Regions from separate parts of the Rhodoferax sp. LS1P39 genome, predicted to be linked through region 2. Evidence: riboswitches for the same ligand, from Rfam matches in the RefSeq annotation. Region 2 holds a riboswitch; each other region holds the start of a gene.

Region 1 (3,269 bases), on a different contig from region 2:
AGCGGAACTCGAAGCGGGCCTTGGACAGCGCGTCGTCACGGTAGCGCGCTCCCGGGTGGCCCTTGGCCACGTCGGCGGCGTGGGCGGCGATCTTGTAGGTAATGATCCCGGTCTTCACGTCGTCGCGGTCGGGCAGGCCCAGGTGCTCCTTGGGCGTGACATAGCACAGCATGGCGGTGCCAAACCAGCCGATCATGGCCGCACCGATGCCGCTGGTGATGTGGTCGTAGCCGGGGGCAATGTCGGTGGTCAGCGGGCCCAGGGTGTAGAACGGGGCCTCACCGCAGTGCTTAAGTTGCTCGGTCATGTTCTCTTGCACCATGTGCATAGGCACGTGGCCGGGGCCTTCGATCATCACCTGCACGTCTTGCTGCCAGGCGCGTTGGGTCAACTCGCCCAGCGTGCGCAGTTCGGCGAACTGGGCTTCGTCGTTGGCATCGGCGCTGGAGCCGGGGCGCAGGCCATCGCCGAGTGAGTAGCTCACGTCGTAGGCCTTGAGGATCTCGGTCATTTCATCGAAGTGGGTGTAGATGAAATTCTCTTTATGGTGGGCAATGCACCACTTGGCCATGATGGAACCGCCGCGCGAGACGATGCCGGTCATGCGGTTGGCGGTGAGGTGGATGAAGGGCAGGCGTACACCGGCGTGCACGGTGAAGTAGTCCACGCCCTGCTCGGCCTGCTCGATCAGGGTGTCGCGGAAGATTTCCCAGGTCAGGTCTTCGGCCACGCCGCCTACTTTTTCAAGCGCCTGGTAGATGGGCACGGTGCCGATGGGTACGGGGCTGTTGCGGATGATCCAGTCGCGGGTGGTGTGGATGTTTTTGCCGGTAGACAAGTCCATCACTGTGTCGGCACCCCAGCGGATCGCCCAGACCAGTTTTTCCACCTCTTCTTCGATGCTGGAGGTGACGGCGCTGTTGCCGATGTTGGCGTTGATCTTCACCAGGAAGTTGCGGCCAATCGCCATGGGCTCGACTTCGGGGTGGTTGATGTTGAGCGGAATGACGGCGCGGCCCCGGGCCACCTCGGAGCGCACAAACTCGGGGGTCATCACCTTGGGGATGGATGCGCCGAAGCTGTTACCCGCCAGGCGCTGGTCGCGCTCGGTATTGGCGGCGTACTGCGCCATCCACTCCATCTTCTGGTTTTCGCGCAGGGCAACAAATTCCATTTCGGGGGTGATGATGCCTTGGCGGGCGTAGTGCATCTGCGAAACGTTGGCACCGCTGCGGGCCCGGCGCGGCGCGCGTTGCAGGCCGGAAGCCTGGGCGCGCAATTGCTGCAGCGCTTCGTTCTCGTCGCTCTTGCGGCCATCGTCCAGCGCGTGCAGGATGCGGGCGGCGTAGGCCTCGGTGTCGCCACGGGCATCGATCCAGCCTGCGCGCAGGGCCTGCAAACCGGCGCGCACGTCGATCTGGGCGGTGGGGTCGGTGTAGGGGCCGGAGGTGTCGTAGACGGTGACGGCCTCGCCATTGCTCTGCATGATTTCGCGCAGCGGCACGCGCAGGTCGGCTCGGCTGCCCTGGATGTAGCGCTTGGTGCTGGCGGGCAGCGGGTCGCAGGCGTAGCGGAGTAACTGGGTGAATTTGTCGGGTGCGTTCATGGGGGTCTCCTGGGTTGGTGGAGCCCGGAACGCGCAGCCAGACCGCGCAAACCCCGAAGGAGAACGCCCATGACGGGCGGTGAGACAACACCGTCCAGCCAGTGGACGGCATCGTCAAGCTCTTCTTACGCTGGTATGAACCAGATCAAGTTCGCGGGTTTGGATTCCATCTCAGCGCAGCCTCTGCGCACCCCGGGCAGCGCGCAGTGTACGGCATGTGCTACCCGACCCGGTCCGGGCTGGCTCCGCGCCCGCGCAGCAGTTGGCGCAACGCTGGTAACGCGGCCACACCGGCCTCGTAGCCCGCCTGGACGATTTCCTTGCGCACCGTGAAATCGGTGCTGGAAAACCGCGCCGTGTCTGGGCGGACCATGAAGTCGGCAGTTTGCCCCTCTAGCTGCGAGAGCGAGCGGCCCATGATTTCAAACGACTGCAGAATCACCTCGTACAGGCCCACGCGGGTGCTGTTTTGCGGCAGCACGCCCACGTCCACGCCAATCACCACATCGGCACCCAGCCTGCGCGCAGCTTTCACCGGCAAGGGGCTGACCAGCCCACCGTCCACCAGCTCCTCGTCAGCAATCACGCAGGGAACAAACACCCCGGGAATCGAGCACGAGGCGCGCACGGCCGCACCGGCATTGCCGCCCACCAGCAAGCGCAGTTCACCAGATTTCAGCACCGTGGCCACCGCGCCGAAGCGGCGTTTGAAGCGCTCGATGGGCACGTCCTTGACGTACTGGTTGACCAGCTTTTGCAGGGTTTCGCCGGTGAACATGCCGCGCTTGTTGCCCTGGCCCAGATCGACAATTTCGATGTCGCGCAGCCGCAAGGCCACCTCTTCGATCTGCCAGGGCGAGTAGCCCGCGGCATAAAAAGCGCCCACCAAGGAACCGGCACTGGTGCCCGCCACCACCTCGGGGGCCAGACCGGCTTCGACCAAGGCCTTGAGCACGCCGATATGGGCAAACCCCCGGGCCGATCCGGCCCCCAGGGCGATGCCGATTCTTTTGGCGGCGGGCGCTGCCTGCGCCAGCAACGGCGCGGCCCCGGCGGCAGCCAGCAGGCTTCGGCGCAGCACTACGGGCTTTCCGGCAGCTGGATCACACCGTCGTCGACCATCTTGCGCAGCTTGTCGAAAGCCGACGCAAACGCGTTGGCAGGCTCGCCCTGGGTCAGGGTTTCCACCTTTTCGTCCAGCACCATCAGCTCGACGCGGCGGTTCAACGTGCGGCCTTGTTCGCTGGCGTTGGAGGCCACGGGGCGGTTGTAGGCGAAGCCTGCGGAGACGATGCGCCGGGGTTCGACACCACGCTCTTCCAAAGCTTTACGCAACGCACGCGCCCGGTGGTCGGACAGGGTTTGGTTCAAGTCCAGGCCCCCCACGTTGTCGGTATGGCCCTCCACGCTGACATCGTGCGTGGTTTTGGTTTTCAGCAGGCTGGCCAGCCGGTCCAGGTAGGGCGCAGCTTCCTCGGTTTTGAAGGTGTATTCGCCGGTGGCGAACAGCACCGTGACGGGCAGCACGATTTGCACGCCACGCTCGGTTTGCTCTATGTCCAGCGTCGGGCCGGTGTAGGCCACCGGCGCGGACGGAGGGGTCTGGCAGGCGGCCAGTGCCACGCCCAGCACGGCGGCTGCACCCCAACGTAAAACCTGCCAG
Region 2 (3,269 bases):
CCAGGCCGACCTGAAAACCTTCAGCGCCCTGGGCTGCTACGGCATGACGGCGCTGGCCGCACTGACGGCGCAAAACACGAGGGGTGTCACCGCCATCCACCCCGTGCCCCCCGCTTTTTTAAAAGCCCAGCTCCAGGCCGTACTGGACGATATCGGCGTGGATGCGGTGAAGATCGGCATGCTGCACTCCCCCGAAATGGTGGAGGTGGTGGCCTGGGCCATCGACCACTACCAGCTCAAAAAAGTGGTGCTCGACCCGGTGATGGTGGCCACCAGCGGCGACCGGCTGATGGCCCGGGAGACGGTGCAGGTGCTGGTGGACCAGCTCTTTCCCCGCGCCACCGTGGTCACGCCCAACCTCGACGAGGCCGCCCTGCTGCTGGGCCGTGGCGTGGAGGACGAGGCTGCATTGGAGCCCGCCGTGGCCGACCTGTTAGCCCTGGGCGCGCAGGCGGTGCTGGTCAAGGGCGGGCACCTGCCGGGCAACGCGGTGGTGGATGTGCTGGGCTTGGCGGACGGCACACGCCAGCGCTGGGAGTCGGTGCGCATCGCCACCCACAACGGCCACGGCACCGGCTGCACGCTGTCGTCCGCCATCGCCGTGTACCTGGCGCAGGGCCAGGCCTTGCCCGAGGCGGTGGGGCTGGCGCGGGCCTATATCCTGGGGGCGATCACCGGTGGTGCCCAGGTGCATACCGGGCACGGACACGGCCCGCTGAACCACGGCTTTGCGCCTGTGGCGATGCAGGTTCTCACCGGGTAAATTTATAAGAAATAGGCCGCTAGCGCTTATTTCATAAGCGCTAGCAGCTCCTATTTTTGTAGTGCGTAAGTAATCCGCAGCGGGCGGCTCATCCAGGCGGCCAGGTAGACCACGGCCAGCGTGGGCAGGGCCGCGCCGAACTGGGGTGCGTAGAGGGCCAGCAGGTGGTACAGGGCGATACCCGCCAGCCACAGCCCGGCGGCTACCGGCTCCACCAGGCGCTGCACCGAGGCGGTGGCGTGGCTGCCCAGGCGGCCCAGAATCACCCCGAACAGCGGCACAAACACCGAGCTCAGCATCAGCAAAAACGGCTCCAGGCTGTGGATGGGCAGCACCAGCGCCAACGCGGTACAGCCAACCGCCAACAGCAGGCCCCAGCGGCGGATGCTCAGCTTGGGGTGCAGGCTGTGGGCCGACACCGCGCCCGAGTACACGTCGCCATAGGCGTTGTCGATCTCGTCAAACAAGATCAGCCCCAGCGCCAGCAGGCCGCCCTGGGCGATCAACAGTGCGGTGACCAGGTCGGTGCCCGGTGCAGCCACGGTGACCACCACCACGCCCAGCGCGTAGCACCAGATATTGGCCAGCGCGTAGCCCAGCCAGGTGCCGGCCATGGCGGATTTGCCGCTGCGCCCATGGCGGGCGTAGTCGGCCACCAGGGGCAGCCACGACACCGGCATGGCGATCACCAGGTCCATGGCCGACAGCAGGCCCTTGCTGCCGTCGCCGGGGCGGCTCCAGAAGGCCTGCGCGTCACCGGCCAGCAGCTTCTGGGCAAACTGCCAGCTCAGCCACAGCAGCGACAGCACCACCAGCGGCAGGCCAAAGCGGCTGATGAACTTGCGCACCAGGGTCAGCATGGAGGCCGCCATCAAAGCGGTGAGCACCGCGCCCCACAGCAGGGTGGTGAGCAGCACGCCTTGGGTGCCGCTGAGGTTCCAGCCCAGGCTGCGTTGGGCGATGGCGGCGGTGCCGTCGCGCATGATGACCAGCTCGAAGGTGGTCCAGCCCACCAGTTGCACGATGTTCAGCAGCACCGGCAGCCGGGCAAAGCCGCTGCCAAAGGTGGCATGCATCAGCCCGGCGCTGGACAGCCCGCTGTCGCAGGCGATGCGCGCCACCCAGGCCAGCAGCCCCGCGCCCAGTACCGAGCCCAGCACGATGGCCAGCAGCGCCTGCTGCGTGCCCACGGCGGGCACCAGGTAGGCGCCGATCTGCATCACCAGCAGGCCCACGCCCAGGCTGAACCACAGGGCGGCGTGCGATGCGCCACTGAAAACACGGCCTGCGGCCGGGATCGGCGTCAGGGCTTCATTGTGAAAAATAGGTGAATGTGCCACTCATTTGCTCCATGCAAGATGCTGGCAGGGTGGCTTGAACCGCACGGCGTGCATGGCCGGAGAAGGCCGCCGTGGTAGAACTTGCTTCCCTGCGCGGGGATTACCCCAATCAGGTTCAAAGGGACTTTCTCAGTCGCGGCCCTGGAACAGATTCCACAGCCGCAACACCCCTAGCGATACCCCGCAGTGCTGCGGAGTGGGCGGATTCTAGCGCAGTGGCTTACATGTAGACACAAAATAGGCCTCCGGCGCAGATGCCATCGGCGCAAGCAGCTATCAAAACAATAGCCGTACAATCGGCTGCAGCCAGGTACGTGGTTCGTGCGCATCCGCCTTGGATGTCGGCCTTGCACCTCCCAGCCAAACTATTTATTCATCGCCCCATGGATGCACTCTTGATCCCCCACCGGCTCGCTGCCTGCGCCTTGCTGGGCCTTGCCTGCCACGCCATGGCCCAGACGGCCACCGCCCCCGATACGCCCCAGGTCGCTACACCTTCCGTGCCGTACCGCTGGCGGCTGGAAATCAGCCCGTACACCACCCACTTCAGCCCCAGCCCCGAACACCGCCATGTGGTGCTGGTAGGCCTGGAACGCGAATCCACCGTAGACAACAGCTTGGTGGGCCTGGCGCTGTTCAGCAACTCGTTTGGCCAGGAAAGCGGCTACCTGTACCTAGGCAAAAGCTACTACAACGTGTTTGAAAGCCTGCCCCAGGTGTATTTGAAGTGGTCGGCAGGCGTTTTGTACGGCTACAAGCCGCCCTATAACGACAAGGTGCCGCTGAACTACAAGGGTTTTTCGCCCGCCTTTGTGCCCGCCGTGGGCTGGCGCTTTGGCGATGGCTGGAATGCCCAGGTAGACCTGCTGGGCACGGCCGGGCTGACCTACTCGCTGGTAAAAGAGTTTTAAGCCGCTTTGGGCGCCACTTTTTAAGCCTTTGAAAAGCCCATTTTTTATGGGCTTTTTTGGGATCTGGTCGGCTGAAAAAATCGCCAGATTGCCGCACAATGAACGTATCTCCACCACGGTACGCCGCCATGCCCACAGCCGCTTTTTGCCCTGATGTGCGTTTGCCTCCACGCTTTGGCGCGGTGCTGGCCCTGCTGTGTTGCAACGGAGGGGCGTTGGCGCAGGATGCCGACGAGGCCGCCGCAGGGGCTCCGC
Region 3 (3,269 bases), 100 kb from region 2:
CCCGCGTGCACGGCGGCGGCGGTGATGGTGGTGAACGGTGCCACCGCGCTGCCATCGGCCTGCTGCCAGAAGGTGGGGTGGGCAATGTCGATGCGGTGGTGCGAGTCCAGCGTCAGGGTGATGTCGGTTAGCGCCGACCCGTGCGTACGGATGAAGGCCGCCAGGCGCTGCATGTCGGCATCGGCACCGGCGACGGGCAGGGCAGCGCCCGGCAGATCGCAAAAGTCGTTTTGCGGGTCGATGATGAGCAGGTGGGTGTGGTGCGTCATGGCGATCAAGGGCTGGTGGTACTGGAGGTGCTAGAAGGGAGCAGCGAGCGCAGCGAAGGCAGAGACACGCCGTTGGCTTGCAAAACCTCATAACCCAGTGCCACCATCAGCGCCGCCATCAGCACGATGGCCAGTATCCAGGGTGCACGGCTGCGCCGCCGCCGCCGGGGCTGCGGGGGCAGGGGCGGCATGGTGAAACCGGAATGGATGGGGGCCTGCCTGGGCGCGGGCGCAGGTACGGGTGTGGGTGTGGGTGTGGGTGCAGGCGGCACGGGCGGGGCAGGGACCGGAGGTGGTGGCGCCGGAGGTGCCGGAGGGGCTGTGGGCTTGGCCATGGCTTGCTCCAGCAGGGACATGCGCGGTGGCACGGGCAGGGCGGCCGCACACTGGGCGCACACGGTCGCGTCCCGGGCGTTTGCGGTTTTACAGACGGGGCAGAGGAGGCTCATGTTTCAACTCGGTTAGATGGGGCACACAGGAACCAGTCCTGTGGATGCAATGTCACATGATGACAGCAGCCACCCACGATAATCGCGCTCCATGGACATTCTCATGCAACTTCTCGACTTCATCCTCCACGTAGACAAATACCTGGAGGCCTTTGTGACCAGCTATGGGCCCTGGGTCTATGCGCTGCTGTTTCTGATCATCTTTGTGGAGACCGGCGTGGTGGTCATGCCGTTTCTGCCGGGTGACTCGCTGCTGTTTGTGGTGGGCGCCATGTGCGGCGTGGGGCTGATGTCCTACCCGCTGGCCGTGGGCCTGCTGCTGGCGGCGGCCATCCTGGGCAACCAGTGCAACTACGCGATTGGCCGCTACTTGGGCCCCAAGGTGTTCCAGTGGGAGAACTCCAAGCTCTTCAACAAGCAGGCCTTCAACCAGGCGCATGCGTTCTACGAGCGCTACGGCGGTATCACCCTGGTCGCCGCCCGCTTCATGCCGTTTTTGCGCACCTTTGCGCCCTTTGTGGCCGGGGTGGCCATGATGGGCCGCGCCAAGTTCACGTTTTACGACGTGCTGGGCGGTGTGCTGTGGGTGGCAGGCATCATTACCATCGGTTACTTCTTTGGCAACCTGCCGTGGGTCAAGCAGCACCTGGACAAGATCATCTGGGCCATGATCTTGATCCCCGGCCTGGTGATTGTGCTAGGCGCCGTCAAGGGCCGCATGTCTGGCAAGGTCTCGGGTGCGTAGTGCTTAATTTTTAAGCGCTGCAAGCTTTGTCGTTATAAATCAAGCACTTAACCGCCCTATACAAGTGCTTGGCAGGGTTATCCACAAGCTTATCCAGTGTTGACAGGGAGAACTTGGAGCCAGTGGACAACCACTACAATCCGACGCTTCACCGGGGGTGTCCGCGATAGGTTAGCGGACTGAGAAATACCCCACACCTGATCTGGGTCATGCCAGCGGAGGGAGCGTGATGGGTCAGATCTGGGGCCTTTTCATGCGTCCGCCGCTGGCGCATTGAAAGACAACCATGCTGCACCGCCGCACTTTTTCACTCGCCGCCGCACTGGCTGTATCCGTTTCGCTTCCGGCCTTAGCCCAGGACACCCCGCTGCGCGTGTTGGTGCACAGTTCGTTCTCGCTGCCCAAGCCGCTGCTGGCCCGGTTCGAGGCCGAATCCGGCATCAAGCTCAGCCTCATCAAGGCCGGTGACGCGGGCGAGATGCTCAACAAGCTCATCCTCACCCGCGCCCAGCCCATTGCCGACGTGGTGTTTGGCCTGGACAACGCGTCCGTCGCCAAGGCCCAGGCCAACAAGGTGCTGGAGCCGGTGGCTTACACCCAGGGCTCGGCCATCGCCCAGGTGGGTGCCAACGTGGTGCCGGTGGACTACGGCTTCGTCAACCTCAACTTCGACAAGGCGGCATTCGCCAAGAGCGGCCTGCCGCTGCCCAAAACTCTGGAAGACCTGGCCCAGCCCACCTACCGCAACCTCTTAGTGGTGCCCAACCCCGCCACCTCCAGCCCCGGCTACGCGTTTTTGCTGGCCACCATTGCCGGCATGGGCGAAGAAAAGGCCTTTGACTGGTGGGCCCGCATGCGCGGCAACGGCGTGAAAGCCGTCAAGGGCTGGACCGAGGCCTATTACACCGAGTTCAGCCGCAACGGCGGCACCCGCCCGCTGGTGGTGAGCTACGCCAGCAGCCCGGCAGCCGAGGTGTTCTACAGCAAAGAAAAAATCACCGAATCGCCCACCGGCAACCTGTTCTTCAAGGGCGGCGTGTTCCGCCAGGTGGAGGGCGTGGCCCTGGTGGCGGGCGGCGGCCAGCGCGAGGCGGCGACTAAGTTCATCCGCTTCATGCGTTCCGGCGTGGTGCAAGAGGCTTTGCAGACCAGCATGTGGATGTACCCCATTGAAGCCCACACGCCCCTGGCCGAAGTGATGAAGCACGCCGTGGAGCCCACCGCCTTTGACAGCCTGCCCGCCGAGACCATTGCCGACAAGGGTACGGGCTGGGTGGCGCGCTGGACGCAGGTGGTTCTGAAGTAAATGCCGTCTCGCCGCTGGCTGCTGGCGCTGCTGCCGCTTCTGGCCCTGGCCGTGCTGCTGGTGGCCCCGGTGCTGCGGCTGGCGGGCGAGGGCTGGTGGGGCGATCTGGCCACGCAAACCCGTAGTTCCCCGTGGGCGCTGTGGACCGATCCGTACCTGCGCTGGCGCGTGCTGTGGTCGGTGCTGCAGGCAGGGGCGACGTGTATCGCCGCGCTGCTGCTAGGCCTGCCCGTGGCCTGGGTGCTGGCGCGCTGGGAGTTTGCGGGCCGCAGCCTGGTTTTGCGCCTGTTGATGCTGCCGTTTGTGGTGCCCACCCTGGTCGCCGCGCTGGGCGTGTTGGCGCTGTGGGGGCCGCGCGGGCTGCTTAGTGGCTGGCTGGATGTGAACCTGCAAGATACGCCCTGGCTGCTGCTGTATGGCAATCTGTTTTTCAACCTGTGCGTGGTGGTGCGCGCCGGGGTGGATGCGCTGGAGCACGTGAGCGCGCCGCGCGTCGCCGC

Evidence for each region. A riboswitch is a leader RNA that binds a small molecule or an ion and turns the genes downstream of it on or off. The one in region 2 is predicted to bind thiamine pyrophosphate.
Region 1: linked by a shared signal. The riboswitch ahead of thiC (phosphomethylpyrimidine synthase ThiC) and the one ahead of AC097O_RS10760 (purine-cytosine permease family protein) in region 2 are both predicted to bind thiamine pyrophosphate.
Region 3: linked by a shared signal. The riboswitch ahead of AC097O_RS11285 (thiamine ABC transporter substrate-binding protein) and the one ahead of AC097O_RS10760 (purine-cytosine permease family protein) in region 2 are both predicted to bind thiamine pyrophosphate.

What each region holds. Positions count from the first base shown of each region.
Region 1 is NZ_JBWMAV010000007.1:170,584-173,852, forward strand. Features, by position in the region: gene thiC (phosphomethylpyrimidine synthase ThiC) at 1-1,606, opposite strand, end outside; TPP riboswitch at 1,711-1,811, opposite strand; gene AC097O_RS13595 (patatin-like phospholipase family protein) at 1,827-2,687, opposite strand; gene AC097O_RS13600 (OmpA family protein) at 2,687-3,269, opposite strand, start outside.
Region 2 is NZ_JBWMAV010000005.1:155,437-158,705, reverse strand. Features, by position in the region: gene thiD (bifunctional hydroxymethylpyrimidine kinase/phosphomethylpyrimidine kinase) at 1-763, shown strand, start outside; gene AC097O_RS10760 (purine-cytosine permease family protein) at 814-2,103, opposite strand; TPP riboswitch at 2,173-2,285, opposite strand; gene AC097O_RS10755 (ABC transporter ATP-binding protein) at 2,487-3,014, shown strand; gene AC097O_RS10750 (hypothetical protein) at 3,143-3,269, shown strand, end outside.
Region 3 is NZ_JBWMAV010000005.1:256,790-260,058, reverse strand. Features, by position in the region: gene AC097O_RS11300 (cysteine hydrolase family protein) at 1-269, opposite strand, end outside; gene AC097O_RS11295 (hypothetical protein) at 275-718, opposite strand; gene AC097O_RS11290 (VTT domain-containing protein) at 810-1,463, shown strand; TPP riboswitch at 1,607-1,705, shown strand; gene AC097O_RS11285 (thiamine ABC transporter substrate-binding protein) at 1,750-2,769, shown strand; gene AC097O_RS11280 (ABC transporter permease) at 2,770-3,269, shown strand, end outside.